Regions from separate parts of the Niveispirillum sp. FG156 genome, predicted to be linked through region 1. Evidence: riboswitches for the same ligand, from Rfam matches in the RefSeq annotation. Region 1 holds a riboswitch; each other region holds the start of a gene.
The links. A riboswitch is a leader RNA that binds a small molecule or an ion and turns the genes downstream of it on or off. The one in region 1 is predicted to bind thiamine pyrophosphate.
Positions count from the first base shown of each region.

Region 2: linked by a shared signal. The riboswitch ahead of thiO (glycine oxidase ThiO) and the one ahead of thiC (phosphomethylpyrimidine synthase ThiC) in region 1 are both predicted to bind thiamine pyrophosphate.
Region 3: linked by a shared signal. The riboswitch ahead of ACODSP_RS12830 (ABC transporter ATP-binding protein) and the one ahead of thiC (phosphomethylpyrimidine synthase ThiC) in region 1 are both predicted to bind thiamine pyrophosphate.

Region 1 is NZ_JBMDKE010000030.1:7,817-13,645, forward strand. It holds gene hflC (protease modulator HflC) at 1-291, shown strand, start outside; gene ACODSP_RS18775 (DUF3800 domain-containing protein) at 493-1,185, shown strand; gene ACODSP_RS18780 (DUF2065 domain-containing protein) at 1,213-1,398, shown strand; gene ACODSP_RS18785 (DegQ family serine endoprotease) at 1,720-3,264, shown strand; TPP riboswitch at 3,436-3,565, shown strand; gene thiC (phosphomethylpyrimidine synthase ThiC) at 3,633-5,474, shown strand; gene ACODSP_RS18795 (YdcH family protein) at 5,708-5,829, opposite strand, start outside.
Region 2 is NZ_JBMDKE010000011.1:87,503-93,331, reverse strand. It holds gene ACODSP_RS09085 (BaiN/RdsA family NAD(P)/FAD-dependent oxidoreductase) at 1-916, shown strand, start outside; gene ACODSP_RS09080 (thiazole synthase) at 1,045-1,815, opposite strand; gene thiS (sulfur carrier protein ThiS) at 1,817-2,017, opposite strand; gene thiO (glycine oxidase ThiO) at 2,030-3,178, opposite strand; TPP riboswitch at 3,171-3,276, opposite strand; gene def (peptide deformylase) at 3,567-4,064, shown strand; gene fmt (methionyl-tRNA formyltransferase) at 4,097-5,023, shown strand; gene ACODSP_RS09055 (thiamine phosphate synthase) at 5,020-5,640, shown strand; gene ACODSP_RS09050 (COX15/CtaA family protein) at 5,699-5,829, shown strand, end outside.
Region 3 is NZ_JBMDKE010000017.1:101,745-107,573, forward strand. It holds gene ACODSP_RS12815 (TylF/MycF family methyltransferase) at 1-663, opposite strand, end outside; gene ACODSP_RS12820 (ABC transporter substrate-binding protein) at 756-1,706, opposite strand; gene ACODSP_RS12825 (ABC transporter permease) at 1,712-2,482, opposite strand; gene ACODSP_RS12830 (ABC transporter ATP-binding protein) at 2,479-3,249, opposite strand; TPP riboswitch at 3,242-3,346, opposite strand; gene ACODSP_RS12835 (DUF4440 domain-containing protein) at 3,479-3,979, shown strand; gene ACODSP_RS12840 (acetoin utilization protein AcuC) at 4,029-5,177, shown strand; gene ACODSP_RS12845 (DUF192 domain-containing protein) at 5,214-5,708, shown strand; gene ACODSP_RS12850 (hypothetical protein) at 5,795-5,829, shown strand, end outside.

The DNA of each region.
Region 1 (5,829 bases):
GCCCAGGGTAACGAACAGGCCCAGCAGATCCGCAGCCGGGCCGAACGCGAACGCACCGTCATCCTGGCCGAAGCCCAGCGCGACAGCCAGGTCCTGCGCGGTGAGGGCGACAACCAGGCCATCCGCATCCTGGCCGAATCCGCGAACAAGAACCCGGATTTCTATTCCTTCTACCGTTCGCTGGACGCCTATAAGGCTTCCATGAAGGGCGATAACACGCAGATGGTCCTGTCACCGGACAGCGAGTTCTTCCGCTACTTCAACAGCACGGGCGGCGTGACCAGGCGGTGATGTGATCTGGTGAGGGCGTGAGGCAACGACTTCACGCCTTTTCAGCTTGTTGGAAAGAGGTTGCGCGCCTATATTCACCATTAGCTGGGAAGCGCTGACCAATATGCGGCGCGTTGGAGTCTATCCATCCTGGCTACCTTATTGAATTAGGCCGCCTTTGGGCGGCCTAATTTTTTCCAAGGGCCACACCGGATGCATTTATTGTATGTCGATGAGTCTGGTTCTGTCACTGATGCGCAGCAAACACATTTCGTCCTTACGGGTGTCGCTGTATTTGAGCGGAAAACCCATTGGGTTGAGCAGAAGCTGAACGAAGTGGCATCCAGATTCTCTACTGAGAATCCTTATGACATTGAGTTACATGGCTCGCCAATGCGATCAGGGCGTGAGGGCTGGAAGGCCTTCCGACTTGAGGATCGGCTCAATGCGATCCGTGATGCACTCAAGCTGGGTGTGGTCGATCACCATCCTGGTGGCGTCCGTCTGTTCGCTGCGGTGGTCCGTAAGCAGGCCTTGAGCGGTGAAGATCCTGTTGAACATGCGTTTGAGCAACTTGCCAGCAGGTTCGACCTATTTCTGATGCGCCGTCACAACAAGCACAATGATACGCAACGCGGTATCATGTTGTTTGACAAGTCCTCTACGGAACGACGAATTCAGACCCTAGCAAGAGAATTTAAGTATGGTGGTCATAAATGGGGGGCTACCCGAAACTATGCGGAAGTCCCGGTGTTTCTTGATTCCAAAGCATCACGTTTAGTGCAGCTGGCTGATTTGGTCGCCTATGCTATTTTCAGATATCATGAATATGGCGATTCCACATTCTACGATGTCATCAAGGACTGCTTCGATTCAGAGGGCGGTGTCCAACATGGACTTTATGTCATGGAATAGTCTTCTGCCTGAATTGAGGGTACAGTCTTGACCGATTTTCTGACCGCACTGGCCCTGGTCTTTGTGATCGAGGGGCTGCTCTATGCCGTTGCGCCCAATTCCATGCGGGACATGGCCCAGCGCATTACCGGCATGGAACCCGTCCTGCTGCGCCGGATCGGCCTGGGTGCCGCCATCCTGGGTGTCGTGGCCTTGGCAGCGATCCGGGGATAATTAAGGCCAAGCGGTTGGGTTTGTGCCCGTAGGTCAGGTCGAGGCTGAAGCCTCGCCCTGACAGCGAAGGATCGAAGGCCTGTTCTGTCAGGGCTCGCGCATCGCGCTCGACCTGACCTACGGCATTCTGCGGCACAAACCCGTTCCAAGGCCCCTTGGTGCCGCTTTTCGCACCCCCTACCATCCGCCTGTTACGAAGGAATGCTTCGCAAGGCGGTCTTTCACGCTATATTCGTTGGCTGTCGGTGCGCCCCTTTCGGGCCGGCGTGCCGATGCGTGCCCCGGGGTGTGGGCGCGGATGACCGGCCCCTGGAGATTGACGTGATCGACGCCTTCCGTTCCCGTTCCGCCCGCGCCACTGCCGGGGCCGCCGTCCGGGAAGGCCGCGTGGCCGGCCTCTTGTCGTTGCTGGCGGTGACCGCCGCCCTGATCTTCACCCCGCCGGCCCTGGCCCAGCGCGGCGCGCCCGACAGTTTCGCGCCGCTGGCCGAAAAGACACTGCCGTCGGTGGTCAATATCTCGACCAGCCAGACGATCCAGAACAAGCAGGGTGGCCGCGGTGCGGTGCCCCTGCCCGACTTTCCCCCCGGCTCGCCCATGGAAGAATTCTTCCGCGACTTCCTGGAACGCCAGCAGCAGGGCCAGCAAGGGGCACCGCGCAAGGCACAGTCGCTGGGGTCGGGCTTCATCATCGACGCCTCGGGTTACATCGTCACCAACAACCACGTGATTGAGGGTGCCGACGAGATCACCGTCATCTTCCAGGATGCCGACCAGACTGAACTGAAGGCCAAGCTGATCGGCACCGACAAGGAGACCGATCTGGCCCTGCTGAAGGTTGAGACCAAGCAGAAGCTGACGGCCCTGAAATGGGGCGACAGCGATGTGCTGAAGGTTGGTGACTGGGTGGTGGCCATCGGCAATCCGTTCGGCCTGGGTGGTACCGTCACCGCCGGCATCGTGTCGGCCCGCGCCCGCGATATCGGCGCCGGTCGCTTTGACGATTTCATCCAGACCGACGCCGCCATCAACCAGGGCAATTCCGGCGGTCCGCTGGTCAATCTGGCCGGCGACGTGGTCGGCATCAATTCGGCCATCTACAGCCGCACGGGCGGGTCGGTCGGTATCGGCTTTGCCATCCCGTCCAGCATGGCCCGGACCGTGATTGAGGAAATCCGCAAGGCCGGCAAGGTGCGCCGTGGCTGGCTGGGTGTGCAGATCCAGTCGGTGACCCCGGAAATCGCCGAAAGCATGGGTCTGGCCCATCACAAGGGCGCCCTGGTCGGCACCGTGACGGAGGGCAGCCCCGCCGCCGCCGCCGGGTTGAAGCCGGGCGACGTCATCCTGACCTTTGACGGCAAGGAAGTGGCCAATAACCGCACCCTGCCGCGCATGGTGGCCGGCACGCCGGTGGGCACCAAGGTCAATGTCGGCATTTCCCGCAAGGGCACGCCGGTGAATGTGACCGTTGCCCTGGCCGAGTTCCCCGAGGAACCCACCGCCGCCGAGGAAGAAGGTGCGGCGGAGGAACAGCCCCCCGGCAATGGTGCCGTTCAGCAGCAGGTGGATGCGCTGGGCCTCACCGTCTCCTCCATCACGCCGGAACTGCGCAAGCAGTTTGAGTTGGCCGAGGGGACCAAGGGCGTGGTCATCACCAAGGTGAACCCCAACGCCCCGCCGCAGTCGCGCCAGCTGCGCCCCGGCGACGTGGTGCTGGAAGTTAGCCAGCAGCCGGTAACCACCCCCGCCGAGGTGCAGGACCGCGTGGCCAAGGCCAAGACCGCTGGCCAGAAGGCCGTGCTGCTGCTGGTCGAACGCCGCGGCGAACAGACCTTCCTGGCCCTGTCGCTGGAAGGCGGGCAGTAGGTCAGGTCGGGGCGTAAGCCCCGCCCTGACAGATAAGGATTGAAAGCTTTTGCTGTCAGGGCGCGCCTGCGGCTTGACCTGACCTACGGCGTCTTAGCGTGTGGGTGTTTCATCGGTTCCGCTGATGGAACACCCGCCCTTGACACCCAACCCCATCATCCCGCACCTTCCCTCCCGTCCAAGGGGAACCCCGGCAAGGGGCTGAGACACCGCATGGACCGCCAGGATGGCGGCACCGGCGCGGGAACCCTTCGAACCTGATCCGGGTCGTACCGGCGTAGGGATGGAAGCATAGGGGCCCCGTTTGCCCCAACCGTGCCGCCGCACCCCGTGCGCAAACCCGGATCTCCACGAACAGGGAGGTCCAGATGCCAGATACCAACATTACCGATCCCGAATTCCGCGTGACCACCGGCCCGCTGCCGGCCAGTCGCAAGGTGCATGTCGCGGGGGAGCGTTTTCCCGACATTCGCGTGGCCATGCGCGAGATCGACCTGTCGCCCAGTGCCAATGAGCCGCCGGTGCGGGTCTATGATCCGTCCGGTCCCTATACCGACCCCGCCATTCGCACCGATATCCGTTTGGGCCTGCCCGAACTGCGCCGCACCTGGGTGACCGCGCGCGGTGATGTGGAGGCCTATGCGGGCCGCGACGTGAAGCCGGAAGATAATGGTCTGCGCGAGGGGCAGGAAAGCCCCGTGCCGCTGTTTGACCGGGCATCCCGCACGCCGTTGCGCGCCAAGGCCGGTGCCAATGTCAGCCAGCTTCACTATGCCCGCAAAGGCATCATCACGCCGGAAATGGAATATGTCGCCATCCGCGAGAATCTGGGCCGGGCGAAGCTGGCCGAACGGGCCGCGCGCGATGGCGAGGATTTCGGGGCGTCGATCCCCGATCATGTGACGCCGGAATTTGTGCGGGATGAGATTGCGCGGGGACGGGCCATCATCCCCAACAATATCAACCACCCGGAGACGGAGCCGATGATCATCGGCCGGAACTTCCTGGTGAAGATCAACGCCAATATCGGCAATTCGGCGGTGACCTCGTCCGTCGCGGATGAGGTGGATAAGCTGGTCTGGGCCATCCGCTGGGGTGCCGATACGGTGATGGACCTGTCCACGGGCCGCAATATCCACACGATCCGCGAATGGATCATCCGCAATTCGCCGGTCCCCATCGGCACCGTGCCCATCTATCAGGCGCTGGAAAAGGTGGGGGGCAAGGCGGAGGACCTGACCTGGGAACTGTTCCGGGACACGCTGATCGAACAGGCCGAACAGGGGGTGGATTATTTCACCATCCATGCGGGCGTGCGGCTGGCCCATATCCCGCTGACGGCCAAACGGGTGACGGGGATCGTCAGCCGCGGCGGCTCCATCATGGCGAAATGGTGCCTGGCCCATCACAAGGAAAACTTCCTCTACACGCATTTCAATGAGATCTGCGAGATCATGAAGGCATACGATATCGCCTTCTCCCTGGGCGACGGTCTGCGCCCCGGCAGCATTGCCGATGCCAATGACGCGGCGCAGTTCGCGGAGATGGACACGCTGGGCGAGCTAACCCAGATCGCCTGGAAACATGATGTGCAGGTGATGATCGAGGGGCCGGGCCATGTGCCCATGCACAAGATCAAGGCCAATATGGACAAGCAGCTGAAGGTCTGTGGCGAGGCGCCATTCTACACGCTGGGGCCGCTGACCACCGATATCGCACCGGGATACGACCACATCACCAGCGGCATTGGTGCGGCCATGATCGGCTGGTTCGGCACCTCCATGCTCTGCTACGTCACGCCCAAGGAACATCTGGGTCTGCCTGACCGCGACGATGTGAAGGTGGGCGTGATCACCTACAAGCTGGCCGCCCACGCCGCCGATCTGGCCAAGGGCCATCCAGGCGCACAGGAACGCGATGACGCGTTAAGCCGGGCGCGGTTCGAGTTCCGCTGGCGCGACCAGTTTAACCTGTCGCTGGACCCGGAGACGGCGGAGAAATATCACGACCAGACCCTGCCCGCCGAAGGGGCCAAGCTGGCGCATTTCTGCTCCATGTGCGGGCCGAAATTCTGCTCCATGAAGATCACGCAGGAAGTACGCGATTACGCGGCGGCGCAGGAGGGGATGGCGGCCATGTCGGCAACCTTCAAGGAGAAGGGCGGGCAGGTGTACCTGTCAGACAGGCCGGTGCCGGAGGATCATCACTGAGGACGTGTTGCCCTCACCCTCCCGTCGGCTGACGCCGCCGGGCCCCTCCCTCTCCCACCTTCGTGGGCGAGGGGCGGAACCTATTTCAGCCCCTCGCCCGCTTGCGGGAGAGGGAGGGGCCCAAGCCTGTTAGGGCTTGGGAGGGTGAGGGTGTAACGCCCGTCATGCAAAAAGCCCCCGTCCGCATCGCGAACGGGGGCCTTTCCTCTGGCCGTTCGGGGCCGGAAATGCCGTCAGGCGCGGGCCAGGCGGTCCATTTCCTCCTTCACGCGCAATTTCTCCATTTTCAGGCGGGTCAGGGTCGTTGTGTCGGGCATGGGACGGCGCGCTTCCATGCGCACCTCCCGATCCAGGT
Region 2 (5,829 bases), on a different contig from region 1:
GAAGAAGCTGGGGCAACTGTTCTGTGACGATGGGGCGCCACGCATCCTGGGCATGCTGCTGGATGAATGCGCCGATGCCGGCGTGACCATCCGCACCGCATGCCGGATTGATGAGGTCACGCCCATTGATGGCGGCGGGTTCAGTGTGGCGACCAGCCATGGCCCCTTCACCGCCGACAGCTTCATCCTGGCCACGGGCGGTCCCTCCATCCCCAAGATGGGGGCCACCGATTTCGCCTTCCGTCTGGCGCGCAAATGGGGGCTGAATATTGTGGAGCCGCGCCCGGCCCTGGTGCCTCTGACCTTTGCGCCTGTCGATCTGGACAAGCTGAAGGACCTGTCGGGCGTACCGCTGGAGGCATCGGTTTCCTGCGGCAAGGGCCGGTTCCGCGAAGCGCTGCTGATTACCCATCGCGGCCTGTCGGGGCCGTCAATCCTGCAAATCTCCTCCTACTGGCGGGAGACGCAGGGGGTACGCATTGACCTGTCACCCGATCTGGCCCTGGCCGAGCATCTGAAAGGCCTGAAGAAGACACGCCACAAGGCGGAGCTGAAGACCATCCTGGGCGAAATCCTGCCCCGCCGCTTTGCCGAGCGGTTGTTTGAGGTGGCGCTGATCGGCCCTGCGCCCCTGGTCAACCGACCCATGGCCGACATCAAGGATGCCGACCTGATGGCGGTGTCCAGCGCCCTGCACGCCTGGACGGTGCTGCCGGACGGGACGGAAGGCTACCGCACAGCGGAGGTGACGCTGGGCGGGGTGGACACCGCCGAACTGTCATCCAAGACCATGGAAGCCAAGAAAGTCCCCGGCCTGTTCGTGGTGGGAGAGGCCGTGGACGTCACCGGCTGGCTGGGCGGCTATAATTTCCAATGGGCCTGGTCCAGCGGCCATGCGGCGGGGATGGCGGCGTAGGGGCCGTGACACGGAGTTTCCGCGGATTACGGCTACGCCTAATCCGCGCTACGAAAATGCTCGCAACCAGATATCAGCGTAGTGCGGATTAGCGTCAGCGTAATCCGCGGAAACCCGGCAGGGGACCATCACGTCCCAATCAACCCCAGTTCCGGGCTTGATGCCTCTGCACGCAGACGCTTGGGGATGCGGCCCGCCAGACGGGCCATGCGGCCCCCTTCCACCCCGGCCCGCATGGCCGCCGCCATCATCACGGGATCGGTACTTTTCGACACGGCGGTATTCAGCAACACGGCATCGCAGCCCAGTTCCATGGCCAGTGCCGCATCGCTGGCGGTGCCGATACCGGCATCCAGGACCACGGGAACCGCGCTGTTCCGGCAGATCGTCTCGATATTGTACGGGTTCAGGATGCCCAGGCCTGTGCCGATGGGGGCACCCAGCGGCATGACGGCGGCACAGCCGACATCGGCCAGCCGGCGGCAGATGATGGGATCATCGGTGCAATAGGGCAGGACCACGAACCCGTCACGCACCAGCTCATCCGCCGCGCGCAAAAGCTGCTCCACGTCAGGATACAGCGTCTCGCGGTCGCCGATCAGTTCCAGCTTGATCCAGTTGGTGTCCATGGCCTCCCGCGCCAGCTGCGCGGTCAGCACGGCATCCTTGACCGTGGAACAGCCGGCGGTATTGGGCAGCAGCCAGACCTTACCCGCCACCAGATCCAGCAAGCCTTCGCCATATCCGGTCAGGTCGGCGCGGCGCACGGAGACGGTGAGGATTTCAGCGCCGGACGCCGCCAGACTGTCCAGGAACACCTGCTGGTTGGGATAACCGGCAGAGCCCAGGAACAGGCGCGACCGGAAGCTCTTGCCCGCGATCTTCAGCGGATCATTCATCTCAACCACCTTGCAGAACCTTGACGATTTCCACCCGGTCGCCGGGGGAGAGGATGGTATCGGCCCAGCGCCCGCGCGGAACCACAGTATCGTTGAGGGCCACGGCAATGCCGCGCGTGGCCGGATCAATCCCTTCCACCGCCATCACGGCGGTCAGGGCGTAATTGTCCGGTTCCAGGTTCTTGCCATTGACGCTGATCATCAGCTCCACCCCTTACGCGGCCCGCGCCGCATCGAAACGGCCAGCCCCAAACGGGGCGATATGCGGATCGACACGCCCGGTCAAGACCAGACAGGATATGGCATCCGCCGTGAGGGGGGCCAGCAGGATGCCGTTGCGGTGGTGCCCCGTGGCCAGCACCAACCCCTCCAGCCCCGCCGCCGGCCCCAGGATGGGCGCATCATCGCGGCAGCCGGGCCGGTGGCCCACCCACATCTCTTTGACCGGCAGTTCCTCCACCCCCGGCAGGGCGCGCCAGGCCGCATCCAGCAGGGCCAGAACCCCGCCCGCCGTCATCTGCGCGTCAAACCCCTTTTCCTCTGTCGTGGCCCCGATGATCAGGGTGCCGTCGGCGCGCGGCACCAGATAGCATTTGGGCGCCCAGACCACATGCGACAACAGCGGGTTGGCGGGGTCCATGGCGAGCGACATCATCTGCCCCTTCACGGGCCGCACCGGCGGCGGGCTGGCCTGTCCGGGGACAAGGCGCGACCAGGCACCCGCCGCCAGGACTACCGTATCGGCGGCCACACTGCGGTCACCCAGGACCACGCCCGTCACCCGCCCGCCCTGCACATCCAGACCCGTGACATCCACACCCTCATGCAGGCGCGCGCCGGTCATTTCCAGGGCCACGCGCAGGGCCGCAGCGGCCAGCCGGTTATCGACCTGCCCATCCTTGGCGCTGAATATGCAGGCGGCGGTACGCGGGTTCAGGAAGGGTTCCTTCTCCTTGGCCGCCGCCCCCGACAGCCAGACGAGGTCCAGGCCCAACCCGCGCTGAAACTCATAGTTCGAGCGCAGCAGCTCCACCTCGTCCCGGGTGCTGGCCACGACCAGCGTGCCCTCGCTGCGCAGGCCGACTTGCATACCGGTCAGCGCCTCCAGCTCTGCGGCGAAACCCGGCCAACGGGCTTGGCTTTCCAGGCACAGCGGCAGCAGGCGCTGCTCGCCCGGTTCCGCCTCCACCCCGGCCGCCAGCATGCCGGCGGCGGCGCGGGTCGCCCCCTGGCCCGCACTGGCCCGGTCGAAGATATCGACCGATGCCCCGGCCTGGGCCAGCCGCCAGCCGATGGCCATGCCGATGATGCCGCCGCCGATGATGGCGACGCGCGGTCTGTCGGGTCTGTGCAGCAAACTCATTTCCGCCTTCTCCCTTCGCCGGCATGACCCGGATCAGGTTCGATGGGTGTGATCTCAGCCGCATGGCGATAATGCATGCGGCACCCCAGGGTCCATGCGCTATGTCATGGGCCTGTCACGTCCGGAATGCAAGGGGACGCGCGCTGACATACCAATCTCCCTCATGCGCCGGGCGCTGCCATACGGCAGCTTGGCTCGCGGCGCACGAGCGCCGGGCTGGCGGTCGCCAGCCTCCAATCTGCCAAGGGTCAAACCCTCGGCAGATTGGTATCAGTTTCACCCGCCGGTCCGCCCCGCCGGGATCGCGCTTGACCATTGGCGGCGCTGGGCATATTTGCCCCATGGGGACAGTCCCGTCCCGCCCCTTTTCTGCCCGGACCCCGCACCCATGTCGCTGCTGCCCATCCTCACCATCCCCGACACCCGCCTGAAGGCGAAGTGCAAGCCCTTGACCAATGTCGATGGCCGCGTGGCGACGCTGATGGATGACATGCTGGAGACCATGTACAAGGCGCCGGGCATCGGTCTGGCGGCCCCACAGATCGGGTTGCTTGAGCGGGTCATCGTCGTGGACGTGTCGGAAAACCGCAGCGACGCGCTGGCCATGGTCAACCCGGAACTGATTTGGACCTCTGACGAACAGGCCATCACCCAGGAAGGCTGCCTGTCCATTCCGGAGATTTATGCCGAGGTGACGCGGCCCAAGATGGTGCGCGTGCGCTATGTCGACCGGGGCGGCGAGGTGCGGGAAATGGATGCCGACGGCCTGCTGGCCACCTGCATCCAGCACGAGATCGACCATCTGAACGGCGTGCTGTTCATCGACCACCTCTCGTCGCTGAAGCGCAACATGCTGCTGCGCAAATACAACAAGGCGAAGAAGTAACGCTTCCGCCCACCCCTTCTGAAAGGTGCCCCATGCCGCTGCGTCTCGCCTTCATGGGCACGCCGGATTTTTCCGTCTCCATCCTGGATGCGCTGGTGGCCGCCGGGCATGAGGTGGTGTGCGTCTACAGCCAGCCGCCGCGTCCCGCGGGGCGGGGGCAGCAATTGCAGGCCAGTCCCGTGCATCGCCGCGCCGAGGCGCTGGGCATTCCCGTCCGCACGCCCAAAAGCCTGCGCAAGGCAGAGGAACAGGCGGAGTTCGCAGCGCTCAACCTGGATTGCGCCATCGTCGCGGCCTATGGCCTGATCCTGCCGCAGGCCATTCTCGATGCGCCACGCCTGGGCTGCGTCAATGTCCATGCCAGCCTGCTGCCGCGCTGGCGCGGGGCGGCCCCTATCCAGCGGTCGATCCTGGCCGGCGATGCGGAAACCGGCGTCACCATCATGCAGATGGATGCCGGCTTGGATACCGGTGCCATGCTGCTGAAAGACCGGCTGCCCATAACGGCGCGGATGAATGCCGCCGACCTGCATGACGCGCTGGCCGAGATGGGCGCGCGGTTGATGGTGGCCGCCCTGCCCGGCATTGCCGATGGCAGCCTGCCCCCGGTGGCGCAGCCGGTAGAGGGCGTGACCTATGCCGCCAAACTGTCTAAGGATGAGGGACGGCTGGACCTGACCCGGTCCGCCCCCGAACTGGACCGGCAGGTGCGCGGCCTCACCCCCTGGCCCGGCACCTGGATCGATCTGGCCAATGGCGAGAAGCTGAAGGTGCTGGAGGCACAGGCGGTCGATGGGGCGGGCGAACCCGGCACCCTGCTGGACACCGGCCCGACCCTGGCCTGTGGCGAGGGGGCGCTGCGTCTGATCCGGGTGCAGCGGCCGGGCAAGGGGCCGGTGGATGGTGCCGCCTTCCTGCGCGGCTACGCCCACCAGATCGGCGGAAAGCTGACGGCGTGAGGCTGCTGCCCGACCCACCCCTGCTGCTGATCACCGACCGGCATCAGGCGGGTGGCGATCTGGCGTCGGTGGTGGCCGCCTGTGTGGCCGCCGGGTGCCGCTGGGTCAGCCTGCGGGAAAAGGACCTGCCGCGCGACCATCAATCCGCCCTGCTGATGCGGCTGCGGCCTGTCCTGGCGCAGGTCGGTGGCGTGTTGACCATCCATGGCGATATGGCGCTGGGCAGCCTGTGTGACGGGGTGCATCTGCCGGATGGCGGGGATATCATCACGGCACGGGCCCTGCTGGGACCGGATGCCCTGATCGGCGCCTCCTGCCATGACCGGGATGCTGTGGCGGCGGCGGCGCGCGACGGGGCGGATTATGCCACGCTCAGCCCCATTTTCCTGACCCCATCCAAGCCGGGCTATGGCCCGGCCTTGGGGCCGGCAGTGCTGTCCGGCCTGCCCCTGCCCACCCTGGCGCTGGGCGGGGTCGATGGCGGGAATGCCGGGGCCTGTATCGGTGCCGGGGCGGCAGGCGTCGCGGTGATGGGGACGGTCATGCGCGATCCGGCATCGGTGGGGCCGATCCTGTCCGCCCTGGCTGCGACGCGGGGCCGCAAGCCCGGCATTTGACCAGCGGGCCGTATCGACCCCATATCACCCCATCTTTTCATTCACCGAACGGCCTGTCATGACCGCCGCCCCTCCCGTACCCGGCCATCGCGCCGTCGCCAACTGGCTGCTGGCCTGTGCCGGCATGGTTTTTGTCATGGCCATCATCGGTGCCATCACCCGCCTGACGGAAAGCGGCCTGTCCATCAC
Region 3 (5,829 bases), on a different contig from region 1:
CTTGCAGGCGGGGATGATGTTGTAATCATCGACGATGATCACCCCGCCGGGGGAGACCTTGTGGTACAGGCTGGTCAACCCGTCCATGGTCGATTCATACATGTCGCCGTCAAGGCGCAGCAGGGCCAGTTTCTCGATGGGGGCGGTGGGCAGCGTGTCCTTGAACCAGCCCTTCAGGAACTTCACCTGATCGTCCAGCAGATCATATTTCTGAAAATTGGCCTGCACTTCTTCCAGGCTGATGGCCAGTTCGACGTATTTCGACAAATCGTCGTACTTGGCATCTTCCGGATATTGTTCGGCATTGATGGGCGGCAGCCCTTCGAAACTGTCGGCTACCCAGACGGTGCGGTCGGTCACATTCAGGGCGGCCAGGATGGCACGCATGAAAATGCAGGCACCACCGCGCCACACCCCCGTTTCGATCAGGTCGCCGGGGATATTCTCCCGCACCACATGGACGACGGCGTCACGCAGATTATTCATCCGCTTCTCACCGATCATCGTATGGGCCTTCAGGGGCCAATCATGGCCCACCTCACGGTGAAACCGGCTGAACGGCTGGCCATAGGGGCCGCAGCCGGGGTCCTCATAGATCAATCCCGTCAGACACTTCTTCATCAACTCGATGTAAAGAAGACGGGGATCGGTCTGCACCATCATGGAACCTCAAGGCTGGGGCGGCGGCCGGAACGGCGGACAAGGCCCGGTACCATGTCTGCTTGTTCCGGCCTGATCCTGTCAAGCGCACCAGCTCACTTTACCTCAACCGCGTAGGTCGCGACGTCCGGCGTGGTCTTGATCAGGCCGCGCGCCTTGAGGAACTGCGCGAACCGGTCATAGCGGGCATTGTCCAGGGCGCGCGGGCTATGGGCGAAGCGGGCGATGCTGTCCTTCCAGGCGCGCTTGTTCAGCTCCGTATCCAAATCCTTGCGGCCCTTGATAAACAGGCCCCAGGCCTCGTCCGGATGGTTGATCAGGAACTGGGTGCCGCGTTCCACGGCGTTCAGGAAACGGCCGATGCGCGGGTCATTCACCTTGTTCTTCGCGGTAATGAAGACCAGCTCGTCATAGGCGGGCACGCCCTCTTCCTCGGGGAAGAAGGCCCGGCCTTCCTTCTTCTCAATCGCCATCTGGTTCAGTTCGAAATTGCGGTAACCGCCGACAATGGCGTCCACCTGACCCGTGAACAAAGCCGGCGACAGGGAGAAATTGACGTTGATCAGGGTGATGTCCTTCAGCGACAGGCCGTGCTTTTCCAGCATGGCGCCCAGCAGCGCATCCTCGAACCCGCCGACAGAGAAGCCGACCTTCTTGCCCTTCAGGTCCTTGATGGACTTGATCGGCCCATCCTTCAGGACGATGACACTGTTCAGCGGCGTGGCGACCAGGGTGCCGACGCGGACCACCGGCAGGCCGGCATCGACCTGCAAATGCAGCTGCGGCTGATAGGACACGGCGATATCACCCTGGCCGGCGGCGACCAGACGCGGCGGGTCGTTGGGATCGGCGGGCGCGATCATCTCCACCGTCAGGCCTTCCTCCTTGAAGTAGCCCTTTTCCTGCGCGACATAGAGCGGGCCATGGTCGGGGTTCACGAACCAGTCCAGCAGCACCGTCATCTTGTCCTGCGCCAGGGCGGGCAGGGTGCCTGTCGCACTGGCGGTCATGGCGGCGGCCACGGCCACCGCGCGCATCCAACGCATCTTCATCATCTCTCTTCCTTGCTCATCACGCTGTCAGGCAGCCAGGGCAATGCCCGGCGAACGGTAAGATCGACCAGCAGCCACAGGCCAACGGCCAGCAGCGCCAGAATGAAAAGGGCGGCGAAGGTCAGGTCCGTCTGCACCCGCGCCGTGGCGTGCAGCATCAGGTAGCCCAGCCCCGCCGACGCCCCGACCCATTCCCCCACCACGGCCCCGATGGGGGCCACGGCGGCGGCCATGCGCAGGCCGGAGCCGAGCGCCGGCAATGCCGCCGGCATGCGGATATGGCGCAATACCGCCCAGGGGCTGGCCCCCATGGTTCGGGCCAGATCAAGCCAGCCGGGATCGGTGCGGCGCAGCCCGTCGAAGAAGCTGGCGGTGACGGGAAAGAAGATGATCAGGGTGGCCATCGCCACCTTGGACGCCATGCCATAGCCCAGCCACAGCACCAGCAGCGGGGCAATGGCAAAGACCGGCACCGCCTGGCTGGCCAGCAGCAGCGGCAGCAGCCAGCGCCGGGCCGCCACCGATGCCGTCAGGGCCAGCGCCGCCAGCCCGCCGCAGACCGTGCCCAGGATCAGGCCCAGCACAATCTCCAGCAAGGTATAGCCCGCATGGCCGGCCAGCAGCGCCCAGTCGTCGACCAGACGCAGCGCCACCCGTTCCGGCCCCGGAAGGATGAAATGCGGCAGATCCGCCAGCCGCACCAGCAGCGCCCAGGCCAGGATCAGCCCCGCCAATGTCACGATAGCGCGCAGGAAACGACCTGCCCTCATGCCGCCTCTCCCCCGCCGCGCAGGCGTGACAGCAATTCACCCTGCAGCGTCAACAACGCGTGTTGATCCGGCGGGCGCGGCGTGTCGCCAACCGGGGTCAGCGGTGTGGAGAGCCGTGCCGGACCACCGCTCAACACCAGCACCTGATGCCCCAGGCGCAACGCCTCCATCGGGTCATGCGTCACCATGATGACGGTACGGTCGCACAGAAGCCGCGCCGCCAGATCCTGCATATCCAGCCGGGTGATGGCGTCCAGCGCTGAAAAAGGCTCATCCATCAGGACGATGGGCCGGTCCTCGAACAGGGTGCGGGCCAGGGCCGCGCGTTGCCGCATGCCACCCGACAGGGCATCGGGCCGGTCGCCCGCGCGGTCCCCCAGGCCGACATTGTTCAGCAGGGCCATGGCCCGCGCCCGGTCCGTGGCGCCGACCCGGCCCCCGCGCAGCGTGACGCCCAGCGTCACATTCTCCAGCACGCTGGCCCAGGGCAGCAGCAGATCCTGCTGCCCCATCCAGGCGATGCGACCGGACAGCGGTTTGCCATCATCGGCGGTGACGCTACCCGTACCGGCCAAAAGCCCCGCGATCAGCCGCAGCAGGCTGGACTTGCCAACCCCGCTGGGGCCCAGCAGGCAGGTGGTCATGCCCCCCGGTGCGTGCATCGACAGCCCGCTGAACAACAGGCGCCCGCCAAAGCCGATGGCGGCGTCGGAAACCTGAATGGCGGGGGCGGGCGGGGCCGCAGCGGGCCCCGGAACATCAATCATGGATCACTGTCCCTACGCCGGTATCAGCCGGATCAGGTTCCAGGGGTCGTCCCGTACAGGACCTCTCAGCCGACCATCGGCTCCCCCCAGTGAGGTTGGTTGGTTATGGCAAAGCACCGCAGGGGCCGCAAGGAAATGATTGGAACCCTGACGATCCCCCTGGTCGGCCCTTGGCCATGCGGACCGGATGCGGTTGAGTGAAGGTCCATCGATTGTGGAGGCCGTTCTGATGCACCGCACCTTGTTGATCGCCGCCCTGCTTGCCGGCCTGTCGCTTCCGGTTTCGGCGGCGACATTGCCGGAAGGCCCGGCCCTGCGCGCCACCATTGAAAAGGTCGATGCCGAATTCTTCGACCTGTTCTTTGAACAATGCGATCCCGCACGGGCCGCCGCGTCACTGACCACCGATTTCGAGATGTATCACGACAAGGACGGGGAAGTGGCACGCTCGGGCGCCGACATGGTCAAGCTCTATACCAAGCAGTGCGAGGGGCGAAAGGCGCCTGACGCGTGGCGGTCACGGCGCGAACTGGTGGCGGGCAGCATGACCCTGCACCCGATTGCCGGCGTCGGTGTGTTCCAGCAAGGCGAACATGTCTTCTATGAGCGGCAGGGGAACGGGCCGGAAAAGCTGGTGGGAAGGGCCAAGTTCAGCCAGTTCTGGCGGCTGGAGGTCGACGGCTGGAAACTGGCGCGGGTCTTTTCCTACGATCACGAAGCCATTAAATAACTTTCCGCCTCTTGTGCCATGCGGCGGCGCAACATAAGTTGCATTCATCATGCCCGACAGCGCTGCCCCGCTCCTCTCATCCGTCGCCACGACCCGCCCGCTTTACCTGGGTGGTGAAATCTATCGCCATTCCAGTTACGGCAAGAAACACCCGCTTTCCATTCCGCGCGTGTCGGTGGCGACCGATCTGGCCCGCGCCATGGGCTGGCTGGATGATGCCGTCTATCTGGACAGTCCGATGGCCACGGCGGAACAGCTGGCCCGCTTCCATGACCGCGATTATATCGCGGCGGTACAGCGGGCGGAGCGGGATCAGAAAGTCGATCTGGATACGGCCCTGCGCTATGCGCTGGGCAAGCTGGAAAACCCGGTTTTCCCGGAAATGTACCGCCGTCCCGCCATCGCCGCCGGTGCCGCCATCCTGGCCGCCGACCTGGTGCGCGATGGCGGGGTGGTGCATTCCCCGGCCAGCGGCACCCACCATGCCCGCCCCGGTCGGGCCAGCGGCTTCTGCTTCTTCAATGCGCCGGTGCTTGGCATCATGGCGCTGCTGGATCAGGGGCTGGACCGTATCCTCTATGTCGATCTCGACGCGCATCATGGCGATGGGGTGCAGGATGCCTTCCATGATGATGAACGCGTCCTGACCATCTCCACGCATGAGGAGGGGCGCTGGCCGCACACGGGCAAGCTGGATGATCGTGCCGGTGGCATGGCGCGCAATATCCCGCTGCCCGCCGGCGTGAATGATGATGAATTCCGCCATGTGGTGGAGGAAGCGATCATCCCGCTGGCCGTTGCCTATCGGCCCCAGGCCATGATGATCCAGACAGGGGCCGACGTCCTGGCCGATGATCCCCTGTCGCGCCTGTCCTTGTCCAACCGCGCGCTGTGGCGGGCGGTGGGCGATCTGGTGGGGCTGGCCCCGCGCACCATCGTGGTGGGCGGCGGCGGCTATAATCCCTGGTCGGTGGGGCGTGCCTGGGCCGGCATCTGGGCCGTGCTGAACGGGATCGACCCGGCAGAGGCTCCGCTGACCCCTGCCGCGGCGGACGTCCTGAAATCCCTGACCTGGGACCGGCGGGAGGGGCGCAATCCGCCCCGCCGCTGGATGGAAACGCTGGTCGATCCGCCGCATGAGGGGCCGATCCGCGACATGGTGCGGCAGGCCGCAGCATCCGTGCGCGACCTGTGGTAAGGTCTGGCTTACTGTAACCCAGCGCCTGGAACCATCATGCTGCTGCGCCGTCTGGCCCTTGCCCTGCTGCTGTCCCTTTCCCCCGTCATCCTGCCCGGCGCCATGCCCGATGCCGCCGCCCAGATGGGGCCGCAGACGGGACTGAATCGCGACACGCTGGTGATTGAAACCAAGGGCGGCCAGCGCCACAGCTTCAATGTCGATCTGGCCCTGACCCCGCAGCAGCAGGCTATCGGCCTGATGTTCGTGGAGAAGATGGCGGATGAGAAGGGGATGCTGTTCCTGAACGATCAGGAAGGCAAACTGTCCTTCTGGATGAAGAACACCCTGATCCCGCTGGATATCATCTTCATCGATGCCAACGGCTATATCCTGAACATTCAGCATGGCAAGCCGCTGGACCTGACGCCGCTGCCATCCGCCGGGGCGGCGCTGGCGGTGCTGGAACTGAATGGCGGGCTGTCGGCCAAGCTGGGGATCAAGGCGGGTGACCGGCTGCTGCATCCCGCCTTCGGGGTACGCCGTCCGTAACCATCATGCGCCACGCGGGCAACTGACGCCCTGAAACGCCCGAAACCAGCGCATTTCCAAACGGATACGGCGTGGTAAAATCGGGTATGGCATTCTATACGTCCCCTTTGCAGCGACTGCC